Regions from separate parts of the Streptomyces sp. CNQ329 genome, predicted to be linked through region 1. Evidence: predicted binding sites of a transcription regulator. Region 1 holds the regulator's gene; the other holds the start of a gene.
What was found. Region 1 encodes HrcA, which represses chaperone genes, less so after heat shock. Its sites were predicted from a motif close to TTNGCACTCNGNNNNNCNGAGTGCNAA; they were not measured.

Region 2: groES (co-chaperone GroES) is a predicted target of HrcA. The motif match lies at 1,841-1,867, and genes of this name have one in related genera.

The regions. Positions count from the first base shown of each region.
Region 1 covers NZ_AXVU01000034.1:67,937-75,679, reverse strand. Annotated here, with positions in the region: gene I003_RS0121985 (DUF3097 domain-containing protein) at 1-723, opposite strand, end outside; gene I003_RS0121980 (MBL fold metallo-hydrolase) at 733-1,452, opposite strand; gene hrcA (heat-inducible transcriptional repressor HrcA) at 1,594-2,619, shown strand; gene dnaJ (molecular chaperone DnaJ) at 2,620-3,753, shown strand; gene I003_RS0121965 (nitronate monooxygenase) at 3,911-5,005, shown strand; gene I003_RS0121960 (16S rRNA (uracil(1498)-N(3))-methyltransferase) at 5,002-5,751, shown strand; gene I003_RS32865 (S41 family peptidase) at 6,004-7,743, shown strand, end outside.
Region 2 covers NZ_AXVU01000018.1:94,112-101,854, reverse strand. Annotated here, with positions in the region: gene I003_RS0114485 (polysaccharide deacetylase family protein) at 1-861, shown strand, start outside; gene I003_RS0114480 (polysaccharide deacetylase family protein) at 858-1,793, shown strand; gene groES (co-chaperone GroES) at 2,016-2,324, shown strand; gene groL (chaperonin GroEL) at 2,450-4,078, shown strand; gene I003_RS0114465 (SDR family NAD(P)-dependent oxidoreductase) at 4,418-5,191, opposite strand; gene I003_RS0114460 (MOSC domain-containing protein) at 5,272-5,940, opposite strand; gene I003_RS0114455 (LysR family transcriptional regulator) at 6,093-7,082, shown strand; gene I003_RS36885 (WhiB family transcriptional regulator) at 7,092-7,505, opposite strand.

The sequences.
Region 1 (7,743 bases):
GGCGGCTCCGGTGTCCGGGGGCCAGCCCAGTTCGCGGCAGACGCCCGTCTTCCAGTCCTCGCCCCGCGGGATCCTCGGCCACGCCGCGATGCCCACCGACGAGGGCTTGACCGCCTCCCAGACGTCCACGTACGGGTGACCCACCACCAGCGCGTGGGGGCTCGTCACCGACTCCGCGATGCGCCACTCCTTCGTGCCCGGCACCAGGTGGTCGACCAGCACCCCCAGGCGTGCGTCCGGGCCGGGGGCGAAGGCGGAGACCACCGCGGGGAGGTCGTCCACACCCTCCAGGTACTCCACCACCACGCCCTCGACCCGCAGGTCGTGGCCCCAGACCCGCTCGACCAGTTCCGCGTCGTGGCGGCCCTCGACGTAGATGCGGCCGGCGCGGGCCACGCGCGCGGTGTGGTCGCGGACGGCGATCGAGCCGGAGGCCGACAAGAGCGGGCCTGGAGGCCGGGTGGAGCCGCCGGGCCGCACCAGCGTGACGACCTTGCCGTCGATCATGAAGCCGCGCGGCGTGAGCGGGAACACCCGGTGCTTGCCGAAGCGGTCCTCCAGCGTCACCGTCGGGCCCTCCGCGGTCTTCTCCGTGCGGATGACGGCGCCGCAGAAGCCCGTGCCCACCTCCTCCACCACGAGGTCCGGCTCCGCCGGTACCTCGGGGGCGGGCTGCTGCGGCTTCTTCCACGGGGGCGTGAGGTCGGTGTCGTAGCGGCGCACGGGGCGAGACTACGACAAGCCCCGCACCAGGTCGTCCCGTTGGGCGCGTACGAAGTCCGCCCCCACCGCCGCCCCGTGCCCGGGGACGTACACCGCCTCGGGTCCGCCCAGCTCCAGCAGCCGGTCCAGCGCCTCCGGCCAGCGCGCCGGGTCCGCGTCCGGGCCCGCCTGCGGGGGGCCTGACTCCTCGACCAGGTCGCCGCAGAACACGATCGCCGGCCGCCCCGGGACCGGGACGTACACCGCCATGTCGTGCGCCGAGTGCGCCGCGCCCAGCTCGACGAGCAGCACCTCCCGGCCGCCCCCGAGGTCCAGCGGGTGCGTGCCGGACACCTCGTGCCGCGGTGCGACCAGGACGTCGACGGCCTCCGCCGCCGCGTGGCGGTCCAGCCCGTGGCGTACGGCGTCCGCGCGCAGCTCCTCCGCGGCCCTGCCGCCCGGTCCGCGCAGCAGGGCCGCCGTCCCGGCCGGGCCGTAGACCTCGGCTCCCGCGAAGGCCGCGGTGCCGAGCACGTGGTCGAAGTGCGGATGCGTGAGCGCGATGTGCGTCACCCGGCGGCCGAAGCGCTCCCGGACCTCCCGGCGCAGCTCCGCGCCCTCCCGCAGCGAGGCGCCGGTGTCCACGAGCAGGACGCCTTCCGCTCCGGCCACCGCGCCCGCGGTCGCGTCCCAGCGGGGCAGCCGGCGCCGTACGACGTCCGGGGCCAGCTCTTCCCAACCGCCACTCATTCCCCGACGCTATAACGTGACCGGCCACCTTGCCCGAGCTGCCGTACCCGGCCGTACACTGGCCCGGAACCCTGGCACTCCCCGCCTTCGAGTGCCAGCGATGGAACGACCGGACGGACCCCGAGTGTGGAGGTGGGCAGCATGCTCAGCGAGCGCAGGCTCGAAGTGCTGCGCGCCATCGTCCAGGACTACGTGGGCACGGAGGAGCCGGTCGGTTCCAAGGCGCTCACCGAGCGGCATCACCTGGGTGTTTCCCCGGCGACGGTGCGTAATGACATGGCCGCTCTGGAGGACGAGGGGTTCATCGCCCAGCCGCACACCAGCGCCGGCCGTATCCCCACCGACAAGGGCTACCGGCTGTTCGTCGACAAGCTCGCCGACGTCAAGCCGCTGAGTGCGGCCGAGCGGCGGGCGATCCAGAACTTCCTGTCCGGCGCCGTCGACCTCGATGACGTCGTCGGGCGTACGGTGCGGCTGCTGGCGCAGTTGACGCGGCAGGTGGCGGTGGTGCAGTACCCGTCGCTGACCCGCTCGACCGTGCGCCATGTGGAGCTGCTCCAGCTCGCGCCTGCGCGCGTCATGCTCGTGCTCATCACCGACACCGGCAGGGTCGAGCAGCGCATGGTGGACTGCCCGGCGCCGTTCGGCGAGGAATCCCTCGCCGACCTGCGCGCCCGGCTCAACAGCCGCGTCGTCGGCCGCCGCTTCCGCGACGTGCCGCCGCTGGTGGCGGATCTCGCCGAATCCTTCCCCGCGGACGACCGCGGCACGGTGCAGACCGTGCTGTCGGTGCTGCTGGAGACGCTGGTGGAGGAGACCGAGGAGCGGCTGATCATCGGCGGCACCGCCAACCTCACCCGCTTCGACCACGACTTCCCGCTCACTATCCGGCCGGTGCTGGAGGCGCTGGAGGAGCAGGTGGTGCTCCTGCGGCTGCTCGGGGAGGCGAAGGAACCGGGCATGACGGTGCGTATCGGTCACGAGAACGACCATGAGGGGCTTACCTCCACCTCGGTCGTCTCCGTCGGATACGGTTCAGGCGGCGACACCGGCGAAGCCGTCGCCAAGCTCGGCGTGGTCGGACCTACCCGCATGGACTACCCCGGAACGATGGGAGCGGTACGCGCAGTGGCACGGTACGTCGGACAGATCCTGGCGGAGTCATAAGTGGCCACGGACTACTACGCGGTTCTCGGCGTCGGACGTGACGCCTCTCAGGACGAGATCAAGAAGGCGTTCCGCAGACTCGCGCGCGAGCTGCACCCGGACGTGAACCCGGATCCGAAGACCCAGGAGCGGTTCAAGGAGATCAACGCCGCCTACGAGGTGCTGTCGGATCCGCAGAAGAAGCAGATCTACGACCTCGGCGGCGACCCGCTGTCGCAGAACGGCGCCGCGGCCGGCGGCTTCGGCGCCGGCGGCTTCGGCAACCTCTCCGACATCATGGACGCCTTCTTCGGCCAGGCCGGCCAGCGTGGGCCGCGCTCGCGCACCCGCCGCGGCCAGGACGCCATGATCCGGCTCGAAATCGAGCTGGAGGAGGCGGCGTTCGGCGCCACCAAGGAGATCCAGGTCGACACCGCGGTGGTCTGCGGCACCTGCAACGGCGAGGGCGCGGCGCCCGGGACGTCGGCGCAGACGTGCGACATGTGCCGCGGCCGCGGCGAGGTCTCGCAGGTCACCCGCTCCTTCCTGGGGCAGGTCATGACCTCCCGGCCCTGCCCCCAGTGCCAGGGCTTCGGCACGGTGGTGCCCACGCCGTGCCCGGAGTGCGCGGGCGACGGACGGGTGCGCTCGCGGCGTACGCTCACGGTCAAGATCCCCGCGGGCGTCGATACCGGCACCCGCATCCAGCACGCCGGGGAGGGCGAGGTCGGCCCGGGCGGCGGCCCCGCGGGCGATCTGTACGTGGAGATCCGCGAGCTGCCGCACCCGATCTTCCAGCGCCGCGGGGACGATCTGCACTGCACGGTGACGCTTCCGATGACCGCGGCCTCGCTGGGCACGAAGGTCAATCTGGAGACGCTCGACGGCCTGGAGGAGGTCGACATCCGTCCCGGTACGCAGTCGGGGCAGTCGATCCCGCTGCACCAGCGCGGGGTGACGCATCTGCGCGGCGGCGGCCGGGGCGACCTGGTGGTGCACGTCGAGGTCGAGACGCCGCAGAAGCTGGATCCGGAGCAGGAGCGGCTCCTGCGCCAGCTCGCCCAGTTGCGCGGCGAGGAGCGCCCGCAGGGCCAGTTCAAACCGGGCCAGCAGGGGCTGTTCTCGCGGCTGAAGGACGCCTGGAGCGGTCGCTAGCCGGGGTGCGGTGAGGACGTCGCCGGGCCGCCGCCGTGCGGCCCGTGCGACGGGTGTTGTGGGTGGGACGCACGCCGTCCCCAGGTGCGTGAAGACGTGCGGATTCCATGATCCGGCGCGGGCCGCCGGTGTCCGATCTGCGTGACAGGATGAGCCCATGCCCACCGAGCTGAACGATCTGTTCACCTTCCCGATCGTGCAGGCGCCCATGGCAGGTGGCGCATCCTGCCCGCAGCTCGCCGCCGGTGTCCTCGAGGGCGGCGGTCTGGCGTTCCTCGCCGCCGGGTACAAGACGCCGGAGGCGATGTACGAGGAGATCCGCCAGTTGCGGGCCGTCACCGACCGGCCTTTCGGCGTCAATCTGTTCCTGCCCCAGCCCTCAGCGCCGCCCGACCCCGCCCAGATCGAGGCGTACGCGGAGCAACTGGCCGGCGAGGTCGAGTGGTACGACACGGCGCTGGGCGACGCGGAGGCCGGTACGGACGACGCCTTCGACGCCAAGGTGGCGATACTGCTGGACGAGCCGGTGGCGCTGGTGTCGTTCACCTTCGGCTGCCCCGGGCCGGCCGTCCTCGACGCCTTCGCCCGCGCCGGGACGTACACCGTCGTCACCGTCACCAACGTCGTCGAGGCACGCCGGGCGCAGGCCGCGGGCGCCGGCGCCGTGTGCGTGCAGGGCGTCGAGGCCGGTGGCCACCAGGGCGGCTTCCGCAACGATCCGCGCGACGACGACGTGGGCCGCGGGCTGCTCACGCTGCTCGCCGAGGTGCTGGAGGCGGTCGACGTGCCGGTGATCGCCGCCGGCGGGCTGATGCGCGGCGGGCAGATCGCCGCGGTGCTGTCGGCCGGCGCCGCCGCCGCGCAGCTCGGCACCGCGTTCCTGGTCTGCCCCGAGTCCGGCGCCAACGCGCTGCACAAACGCGCTGTCACCGGCGGTGTGTTCACGCGTACGGAGCTGACCCGCGCCTTCTCCGGCCGGCCCGCACGCGGGCTGGTCAACCGGTTCGTACGCGAACACGGCCCGTACGCCCCCGCCGCCTACCCCCAGCTCCACCATCTGACCTCCCCGCTGCGGGCCGCCGCCGCCCGCGTCGGTGACCCGCAGGGCATGGCGCTCTGGGCCGGCCAGGGCTTCCGGCTGGCGCGTGAACTGCCCGCCGCCGAGCTGGTGGAGGTGCTGGCCCGGGAGCTGGCCGACGCGCTCAGCGGGACGACGAAGCCCGCCGGCGACGCCCCGGGCGGCCTGCTGTGACCGCCCCGGTGTTCGTCGCCGAGCCCGCGGTGCTGGATGCCGCCCGCCCCGGCGCGGTGCTGGCGCTGACCGGTCCCGAGGGGCGGCACGCGGTGTCGGTACGACGGCTGCTGGCCGGCGAGGACGTCGTGCTCACCGACGGCGCGGGGCGCGGCGCGTACGGCACCGTGGCCGGTGCGGAGGGCCGCGACCGGCTCCTCGTGACCTGCACCGGCGTGCGTGAGGAGCCGGCGCCGAGCCCGCGGCTGACCGTCGTGCAGGCGCTGCCGAAGGGCGACCGCGGCGAGCTGGCCGTCGAGACGATGACCGAGACCGGCGTGGACGCGATCGTGCCGTGGACGGCGGCCCGCTGCGTGACCCGGTGGCGCGCGGAGCGCGGGCAGAAGTCCCTGGCCAAGTGGCGCGCCACCGCCCGCGAGGCGGGTAAGCAGGCCCGCCGGCTGCGCTTCCCCGAGATCGCCGGGCCGCACGGGACGAAGGAGCTGCTGCCGCTGCTCGCGGGCGCGGCGTTCACCGCCGTGCTGCACGAGGAGGGCGCGGCGCCGCTGGCCGGCGCGAAGCTGCCGGAGTCCGGGGAGATCGTGCTCGTGGTCGGCCCCGAGGGCGGGATCACGCCGGAGGAGCTGGCGGCGTTCGCGGACGCCGGTGCCGGGGCATACCGACTGGGGCCGACCGTGCTGCGCACCTCCACCGCGGGCACCGCGGCGGGTGCGGTGGTGCTCGCGGCGACGGGACGGTGGTCCTGAACGGCCCCTGGATGACCCGGAACGACCCTGAACGGTCCCGGACGGTCCCGAGGCGGCCGAGAGCGAGCGGAGTAAGAGGTTCCGTACGCCCGGATCCCGAGGGGTCCGCGCGCCGGCCTCACGGGTTTTCCCGGGGTGTTCAGTGTCACGTCCCGAATCGTTCCGCGCCGGGGCAGGGCGGGTACAGGACGAATGTCACACCGCACCGCAAAGCGGTGGTGAGCGACGCTTCCGCATGATGGGATGATCGACGTGACTCAGCCTGCCTACCTGCGATTCCCGCACCTGCACGGCGACTTGATCACCTTCACGGCGGAGGACGACGTGTGGGCCGCGCCCCTCGACGGCGGTCGCGCCTGGCGGGTGAGCGCCGACAACATGCCGGTGGACCATCCGCGCCTGTCGCCCGACGGCACCCGCGTCGCCTGGACCTCCACCCGCGACGGCGCCCCCGAGGTCCTCACCGCGCCCGTCGACGGCGGCTCCCCGGTCCGCCTGACGTACTGGGGCAGCGGCAAGACCTCCGTGCGCGGCTGGACCCCCGAGGGCGACGTGCTGGCGCTGACCGCCCACGGCCAGTACTCGCTGCGCCGCACCTGGGCGCGCGCGGTCCCGCCCGACGGCGGGCCCGCGCACACGCTGCCCTTCGGCCCCGTCGGCAACGTCGCGTACGGGCCGGAGGGCCGCGTCGCGCTGCTGACCGTGGGCATGGGCCGGGAGGCGGCGTACTGGAAGCGCTACCGCGGCGGTACGGCCGGCCGGCTGTGGCTGCGCACCGCGGCCGACGCGGAGTTCACCCGGCCCGCCGAGCTGGACGCCGTCCTCGGCAACGCCGAGTACCCGCTGTGGGCCGGCGGGCGGCTGGCGTTCCTCTCCGACCACGAGGGCACCGGCGCGCTGTACTCCGCCGACACCGACGCGCCCGACGCGTACGCGGCGCTGCGCCGCCACACGCCCCTGGGCGGCTTCTACGCCCGACACGCCGCCACCGACGGCACCCGCGTCGTCTACGCGAGCGCCGGCGAACTGTGGCTCCTGGACGACCTCGACGAGGGCACCGAGCCCCGCCGCCTCGACATCCGCCTCGGCGGTCAGCGCACCGACCTGCGCCCCCGCCCGCTGCGCCCCCGCCGCAACCTCGGCGCCGCGCGCCCCGACCACACCGGCCGCGGCAGCGCCGTCGAGATCCGCGGCACCCTGCACTGGGTGACCCACCGCGAGGGTCCCGCCCGCGCCCTGGCCGCGGAGCCGGGCGTACGGGCCCGGATGCCCCGGGTGTTCCGCGCCGAGGGCGCCGAGCACGTGGTGTTCGTGACCGACGCCGAGGGCGAGGACGCGCTGGAGTTCACCCCCGCCGCCGGCCGCGACGCCGGCGCCACGCCCCGCCGGGTCGCCGCCGGGCGGCTCGGCCGCGTCACCGGGCTGGCCGTCGCGCCGGACGGCAGCCGCGTCGCCGTCGCCTCGCACGACGGCCGCGTGCTGCTCGTCGAACGCGCCTCCGGCGACGTACGCGAGGTCGACGCCAGCGAGTACGGCGACGTCGGCGGGCTGGTGTTCTCACCCGACTCGGCCTGGCTGGCCTGGTCCCACCCGGGCCCCGGCGAGCTGCGGCAGTTGCGGCTGGCGACCACCGACGGGCTGGCCGTCGCCGAGGCCACCCCGCTGCGTTTCCGCGACTACTCCCCGGCGTTCACCGCCGACGGCAAGCACCTGGCGTTCCTCTCCGAGCGGGCCTTCGACCCCGTCTACGACAGCCACGTCTTCGACCTGTCGTTCCCGTACGCCTGCCGCCCCCACCTGATCACGCTGGCCGCCGAGACCCCCTCGCCGTTCGGTCCGCAGCGCCACGGCCGGGCCCCCGAGCGCGGCGGGTCGGACGACGGCGACGACGCGGGCCCCGGCGACACCCCGCCGGTCACCCGCATCGACCTCGACGGTCTCGCCGACCGCATCCTGCCCTTCCCCGTCGAGGCCGCCCGCTACTCGACGCTG
Region 2 (7,743 bases), on a different contig from region 1:
TGCTCCTCCGGCACCGCCGGGCCCGACCGCCACCACCCCCTCACCCCTCGCTCCGAGGACGCCAAGCCCGCCGTCGCCGGCGGTCCGGCCGCCGCACCCGCCCTCGCCCTCGCCCGCACCGCGCGGCACCAGCAGCGCCTCCACGCCCGGCGGCTCGCCGCCGCCCGCACCTGGGGCCTGGCCGCCGCCCCGCTGCTGCCGCCCGCCCCGCCGCGTACCAAACCCGCACTCGCCACCGAACCCGGCTACGAGACCGACGGCGGCGGCCCCGGCCTGCCGCCCGTCATCACCCGGGTCCCGACCGGCGACCGGGTCATCTTCCTGACCATCGACGACGGCTACCGCAAGGACCGCGAGCTGCTGCGCATGCTGCGCGAACTCGACGTGCCCGTCAGCGCCTTCCTCGCCGACGAGGTCGCTGGCGACGACTACGCCTACTTCCGCGACCTCCGCGACCTCGGCACCGCCGTCCACAACCACACCCTCCACCACCCCAACCTCCGCGAACTGCCCTACGCGGCCCAGCGCGAGGAGATCTGCGGCCAGCAGCGCGTCCTGGAGCGGGAGATGGGCGCGGCGCCGCGGATCTTCCGCCCGCCGTACGGCAACTACAACGGCGACACCCTGCGCGTCGCCGGCGACTGCGGCATCGACGTCGTCCCGCTGTGGCAGCAGGAGGCGTTCCCCGGCCGCTGGACGTACTCCCGGGCCGACACCGCGTTCCACCCGGGCGATATCGTGCTCACCCACTTCGAAGGGCCTTCCGAATTCGGCGGCACGATGGCCGACGTCCTCCGTACGGTGCTCCGTAAGGCGAACGACGAGGGCTTCGCCGTTGCCCGCTTGGAGGACTACGTATGAGGCGCAACCGCCGCTCCGGGCGGCGGTCGTCGGCCGCCGCGATAGCCGCCGTCTGCCTGCTGGCGCTCACCGCCTGCGCGGACGCGGCCCGTCCGCCGGAGGAGTGGTTTCCCCCAAGCGGTGGGGACTCCGCGGCGCCCGGGGACGCCCGGCCGGACGGCAAGCCGGAAGCGCGGCACGCCGGGCGTACCCCGCGCGCGCTGCCGGGCGGCGGCGGCAACGCCCGCAAGGACGCCGCGCACGCCGCCGGCCCCGGTGCGTACCGGCGCTGGGGCCTCGACCGCCCCCTCGCCCCGCCGCCCACGCCCCCCGCGAGCCGTCCCGTGCGGCCGGCCGACTCCGGGGTGCCCGCCGTGACGGGCCGGGTGCCGACACGGGACAAGGTCGTCTTCCTCACCATCGACGACGGCTGGGAGAAGGACCCCGCGCTGATCCGGATGGCGGCGGAGCTGCGGCTGCCGTTCAGCATGTTCCTCTCCGGCTCCGCGGCCGGCGTGGACTACGGCTACTTCGAGAAGCTGCGCCGCCTGGGCAACTCCGTCCACGGCCACACCCTCACCCACCCGGACCTCACCTCCCTGCCGTACGCCGGGCAGCGGCGCCAGATCTGCGGCCAGCAGCGGCGCGTCTCCGACCGCTTCGGCGTCCGCCCGACCCTGTTCCGGCCGCCCTACGGCAAGTACGACGCGGCGACGCTGCGGGCCGCCGCCTCCTGCGGCGTCCGCGCGATGCCGCTGTGGCGGGCCGAGATGAAGGCGAGCGGGCTGGAGTACCGCAGCGGCGACCGGCTGCGCCCCGGCGACATCGTGCTGGCGCACTTCCTGGGGCCGGAGGAGCAGGGCGGGCGGACGATGACGGACGTGATGGCGGAGCTGGTACGGGAGATCCAGCGCCAGGGCTTCACCGTGGCCCGGTTGGAGGACTACGTGTGACGCGGGGGCCGCGAGGATTCGTACGGACGTACGGCGCGGCGGGCAATCTGGCACTCGGCTTGACCGAGTGCTAAAGGGCGGCATAATCTCGGCTCTGGCACTCCCCGTGGGAGAGTGCCAACACAGCGACGAGGCGGATCCGGCACCCGCGACGACGGGTCCACCAGGGTCGCCACCCCAGACATTCAACCCCGCGAGATCTCCGAAGGGGGAGGTCGGATCGTGACGACCGCCAGCACCAAGGTTGCCATCAAGCCGCTTGAGGACCGCATCGTGGTCCAGACGCTCGACGCCGAGGAGACCACGGCCTCGGGCCTGGTCATCCCGGACACCGCCAAGGAGAAGCCCCAGGAGGGCGTCGTCCTGGCCGTGGGCCCGGGCCGCTTCGAGGACGGCAACCGTCTGCCGCTCGACGTCTCCGTCGGTGACGTCGTTCTCTACAGCAAGTACGGCGGCACCGAGGTGAAGTACAACAACGAGGACTACCTCGTCCTCTCCGCCCGCGACGTGCTCGCGATCATCGAGAAGTAACGGGGCGCTTCCCGCTTCTTCCCGCATACGCCGCCGCCCCGGATCCGTTCATCGAGCAGGACATATCGAAACGGGCCGGGGCGTCGGCGCTCCCGACGGCGCCCCCTTGAGAGGAACCACGTTCCATGGCGAAGACTCTGAAGTTCGACGAGGATGCCCGCCGCGCTCTTGAGCGCGGCGTGGACAAACTTGCCAACACCGTGAAGGTGACGATCGGCCCCCGCGGCCGCAACGTCGTCATCGACAAGAAGTTCGGTGCCCCGACCATCACCAACGACGGCGTGACCATCGCCCGCGAGATCGAGGTCGAGGACCCGTACGAGAACCTGGGCGCCCAGCTCGTGAAGGAGGTGGCGACCAAGACCAACGACATCGCGGGCGACGGCACCACCACCGCCACCGTGCTGGCCCAGGCGCTGGTCCGCGAGGGCCTGCGCAACGTGGCCGCCGGCGCCTCCCCCTCCGCGCTCAAGCGCGGCATCGACGCCGCCGTCGCGGCCGTCTCCGACGAGCTGCTGAAGGCCGCCAGCCCGATCGACTCCAAGTCCGACATCGCCGCGGTCGCCGCGCTGTCCGCGCAGGACGAGCAGGTGGGCCAGCTCATCGGCGAGGCCATGGACAAGGTCGGCAAGGACGGCGTCATCACCGTCGAGGAGTCCAACACCTTCGGCCTGGAGCTGGACTTCACCGAGGGCATGGCCTTCGACAAGGGCTACCTGTCGCACTACATGGTGACCGACCAGGACCGCATGGAGGCGGTGCTGGAGGACCCGTACATCCTCATCAACCAGGGCAAGATCTCCTCCATCCAGGACCTGCTGCCGCTGCTGGAGAAGGTCATGCAGGCCGGCTCCTCGAAGCCGCTGCTGATCGTGGCCGAGGACGTGGACGGCGAGGCGCTGTCCACCCTCGTCGTCAACAAGATCCGCGGCACCTTCAACTCCGTCGCGGTCAAGGCCCCCGGCTTCGGCGACCGCCGCAAGGCGATGCTCGGCGACATGGCCACCCTCACGGGCGCCACCGTGATCGCCGAGGAGGTCGGCCTCAAGCTCGACCAGGTCGGCCTGGAGGTGCTGGGCACTGCCCGCCGTGTGGTCATCACCAAGGACGACACGACGATCGTCGACGGCGCCGGCAAGGCGGACGAGGTCGCCGGCCGGGTCGCGCAGATCAAGGCCGAGATCGAGGCCACGGACTCCGACTGGGACCGCGAGAAGCTGCAGGAGCGGCTGGCGAAGCTCGCCGGCGGCGTGTGCGTCATCCGCGTCGGCGCGGCCACCGAGGTCGAGCTGAAGGAGAAGAAGCACCGTCTGGAGGACGCCATCTCCGCCACCCGCGCGGCGGTCGAGGAGGGCATCGTCTCCGGCGGCGGCTCGGCGCTCGTCCACGCCGCGAAGGTGCTGGAGGACGGCCTCGGCCTCACGGGCGACGAGGCCACCGGCGTCGCGGTCGTGCGCCGCGCGACGGTCGAGCCGCTGCGGTGGATCGCGGAGAACGCGGGCCTGGAGGGGTACGTCATCACCTCCAAGGTCGCGGAGCTGTCGGCGGGCCAGGGCTTCAACGCCGCCACCGGCGAGTACGGCGACCTGGTGAAGGCCGGCGTCATCGACCCGGTGAAGGTGACCCGCTCGGCGCTGGAGAACGCGGCGTCGATCGCCTCGCTGCTGCTGACGACGGAGAGCGCCGTGGTGGAGAAGCCGGAGCCCGAGGAGGACCAGGGCCACAGCCACGGCGGCCACGGTCACGCGCACTGACCTCCGGCCGGGCCCACGCCTGACCGCCGGTCATCACGCTCCGCAGGGCCCCGCCCCCGACAGGGGGGTGGGGCCCTGCGGCGTGTGCGGGACGTGTCCGGGCGTGCGGAGGAGGGGGAAAGTCCGCAGCCGGGAGACCGACGGCCTTGCGGGCGGCGGATGCTGGCCCTCCCGCGGACGAGCCGTGGGAGCCGGCGCGCTGCGCCCGGGGCCGGGGGGAGGACGGGGGACGCCTGCCCGGTGGCCGGCGGCCCCGGGCCGGAATGGCGGCCCGGCGCGGGCCCGTGGGGGCGCGGGGATCCCCGGGGCGGGGCTCCCGGGTTCGTTCGCGAACCCCCCTTACCGGGGGCCGTATGTGCGGCCCGCGCCGGTCGATACCCGGCCCAGCAGCCCGCGGGGGACCAGCTTGGCCGCGCCCATCAGCGCCTTGTACCGCGGATCCGGGATCGACACCGTACGGCCCCTCTTGAGGTCCCGTAGCCCCTCCGCCACCACCTTGTCCGCGTCCAGCCACATCCAACCCGGGATGGCGTCCGTCTTCATGCCCGCCCGCTCGTGGAACTCCGTGCGGACGAACCCCGGGCACAGCGCCATCAGCCGCACCCCGCTGCCCGCTAGGTCCCGCGCCACGCCCTGCGTGAACTGCACGACCCACGCCTTGCTCGCCCCGTACGTCCCGCGGGGCACGAACGCCGCCACCGACGCGACGTTGACCACCGCACCCCGCGAACGCTCCCGCATCGCCGCCGCCGCGGCCGTCGTCAGCCGCAGCACCGCCTCGCAGTGCACCTTCAGCATCGTCAGCTCGTCGGCGAGCGATACCTGGAGGTAGCGGCCCTTCAGCCCGAAGCCCGCGTTGTTGACCAGCAGGTCCACCGGCCGCCCCGCGTCGCCGAGGCGCTTCTCCACCGCCGTGATGCCCTCCTCCGTCGCCAGGTCCGCGGGGAGCACCGACGCCTCGACGCCGTGCCGCTCGTGCAACTCGGCGGCCTGTTCGTGCAGCCGCCCCGCCGTCCTGGCGACGAGCACCAGGTCGTGTCCCGAAGCGGCCAGGCGGCGGGCGAAGGCGGCGCCGAGGCCGGCCGTCGATCCCGTAATCAGCGCAGTCGTCATGGCCGCACGCTAGCGGTCCCGCTCAGTGCCCGGCAGGTCCGCCGTCCCCGCCCGGAGCCCTCGCCGGATCCGGCGGGGGATCAGGACGCGCGGGCCGCCGCTTTACGGGCCTTCTCCAGGGACTCTGGATGCAGCGCGTCCCCGGCGGCCAGGAGCCGGGGCAGCAACTCCCGCTCCAGGGTGTTCGCGCGGAACCAGAAGGCGGCCGTCACCTCGTGGTCCGGGCGGTACGCGAGGCGGATCGGGTCCCCGGCCCGTATCTCGCCCGGCTCTTTCACCCGCAGGTACGCTCCGGCCCGGGCCGCCTGCGTGAAGCGCTTGACCCACCCCCGCTCACCGAGCCAGCCGGCGAACGTGCGGCAGGGGATGCGCGAACCGGCGACCTCCAGCAGCAGGTCGGGGCCGATCCGCCAGCGCTCGCCGATGCGGGCGCCGCAGACGTCGACGCCGGACGTGGTCAGGTTCTCGCCGAACACGCCGTTCGGCAGCTCGCGGCCGAGTTCGGCGCCCCAGACGTCGAGGTCTTCGCGCGCGAACGCGTACACCGCCTGATGCGTGCCCCCGTGGTGACGCAGGTCGCCTATGACGTCCCCGGCGAGGCCGCTGCCGCCGACGCCCCTGGGGCCGGGCTCTTCGACGCGCACCGGGCCGTCGGCAGGGCGCTTGTCGATGCCCGTGACGAAGCCCGGGGCGTCGGTGATGCCGGGGGCGGTCTGCGGCCGGGCGAGGTTCACGGAGAGCACCTGCATCCGTCGACGGTAACCGCCCCCTCCGACAGTGCTCAAAGGACTTTCCCGCTCGGCCTGCGGCGCGCGGTACCACCCCGGCCTCCCGCCGATCCCGCGTCGTTCGCCCCGCGGGACCCGGGCGGGAGATCGCCGGCAGGTCCTAGGCTGGAGCCATGTTCGACGCCCGCCACCTGCGTGTGCTCAGGGCCGTCGCCGCGACCGGCTCGTTCTCCGCCGCCGCCCGCGAACTCGGCCTGACCCAGCCCGCCGTCAGCCAGCAGATGAAGGCGCTGGAGCAGACGGCGGCCACGCCGCTGCTCGTCCGCGCCGGCCGCGAGCTGCGGCTGACGGAGGCGGGGGTGGCGCTCGTACGGCACGCGTCGAGCATCCTCGCCGGGCTGGCCGCGGCGGAGGAGGAGGTCGCGGCGCTCGCGGGGCTGCGGGCGGGGCGGGTGCGGCTGGTGTCGTTCCCGAGCGGCAGCTCCACGATTGTGCCGGGCGCGCTGGCGGCGATGCGGGCGGCGCACCCGGGGACGCGGATCTCCCTGGTGGACGCGGAGCCGCCGCGGTCGGTGGGGATGCTGCGCGAGGGGGAGTGCGAGATCGCCCTGGCGTTCCACTATCCGCCGGCGGGCGCGGGCGAGGGGGTGCACGAAGCCACGGGCACCGGCGCGGCCGGCGGCCGGGGAACCGCCGGCGGGCCCGTCGACGGCTGGGAGGGGCTCGTCCTACGGCCGCTCCTCGCCGACCGGCTGCTGTGCCTGGTGCCGGAGGACCACCCCGCCGCCGCGGCGGGCCGGGTGGAGCTGGCGGAGCTGGCCGGGGACCCGGTGATCGCGGGCTGCCCGCGGTGCCGCCGGCATCTGGTGGAGCTGTGCGAACGGGCCGGCTTCGTGCCCCGTATCGACTTCGCGACGGACGACTATCCCGCGGTCGTCGGGCTGGTGCGGGCCGGGCTGGGGGTCGCGGTGCTTCCCGGCCTCGCGGTGCGCGCGGTGCCGCCGCGGGGGGTGGTCACGGTGCCGCTCACGCCGGAGGCGCCGCGGGAGGTGGTCGCGCTGACGCTGCCGGACCTGGCGCGGGTGCCGGCGGTGGCGGCGATGCTCGACCACCTGGAGACGGCCGCCCGGGGCACGGAGGACACCGGCCGCGCGGGAGGCTAGCGGCGCGCCTCAGGCATGGTTCGTCGGTGTCTGCGTCCGGGTCTGTCCGTGCGCCTGTCCCTGTCCCTGGGCCTGTGCGGGTGCCGGCGTCTGCGCCGGCGGCGGTGCCGGAGTCGGCGACGCGGCACCCGCCGCCGGGGCCCGGTGCCTGGCCCGGCCCAGCAACTCCTCGCGCTCGTCCTCCGTCAGCCCGCCCCACACGCCGTACGGCTCCCGGACCGCCAGCGCGTGCGCCGCGCACTCCGCGCGCACGGGGCAGCGCATGCACACCTCCTTGGCGGATGCTTCCCGCGCGCTCCGGGCGGCGCCCCGCTCTCCTTCCGGGTGAAAGAACAGCGAGCTGTCGACCCCGCGACAGGCTGCGATGAGCTGCCAGTCCCACAGATCGGCGTTCGGGCCCGGAAGGCGGGAGAAATCAGCCATTTTGTATCACCTTCGAAGCGCCACGGATGACCCTAACCCTCGCGACACTACCTTTCCGGGCTTACCGGATGTAAATAGTACTCTTAGGGAAAATGGAAAAGAGCTGATCAGAGCGGTGCTAATGGGTGCATTCGGGTCACAGTGCGGCGCGGCGCGGTGACTGCTTCTCGGTGACCGTTTCCTCACGTAGAGTGGCGATGTGTGTGGCCCCGGTCCCCGTGGTGACAGCCGTTGCAAC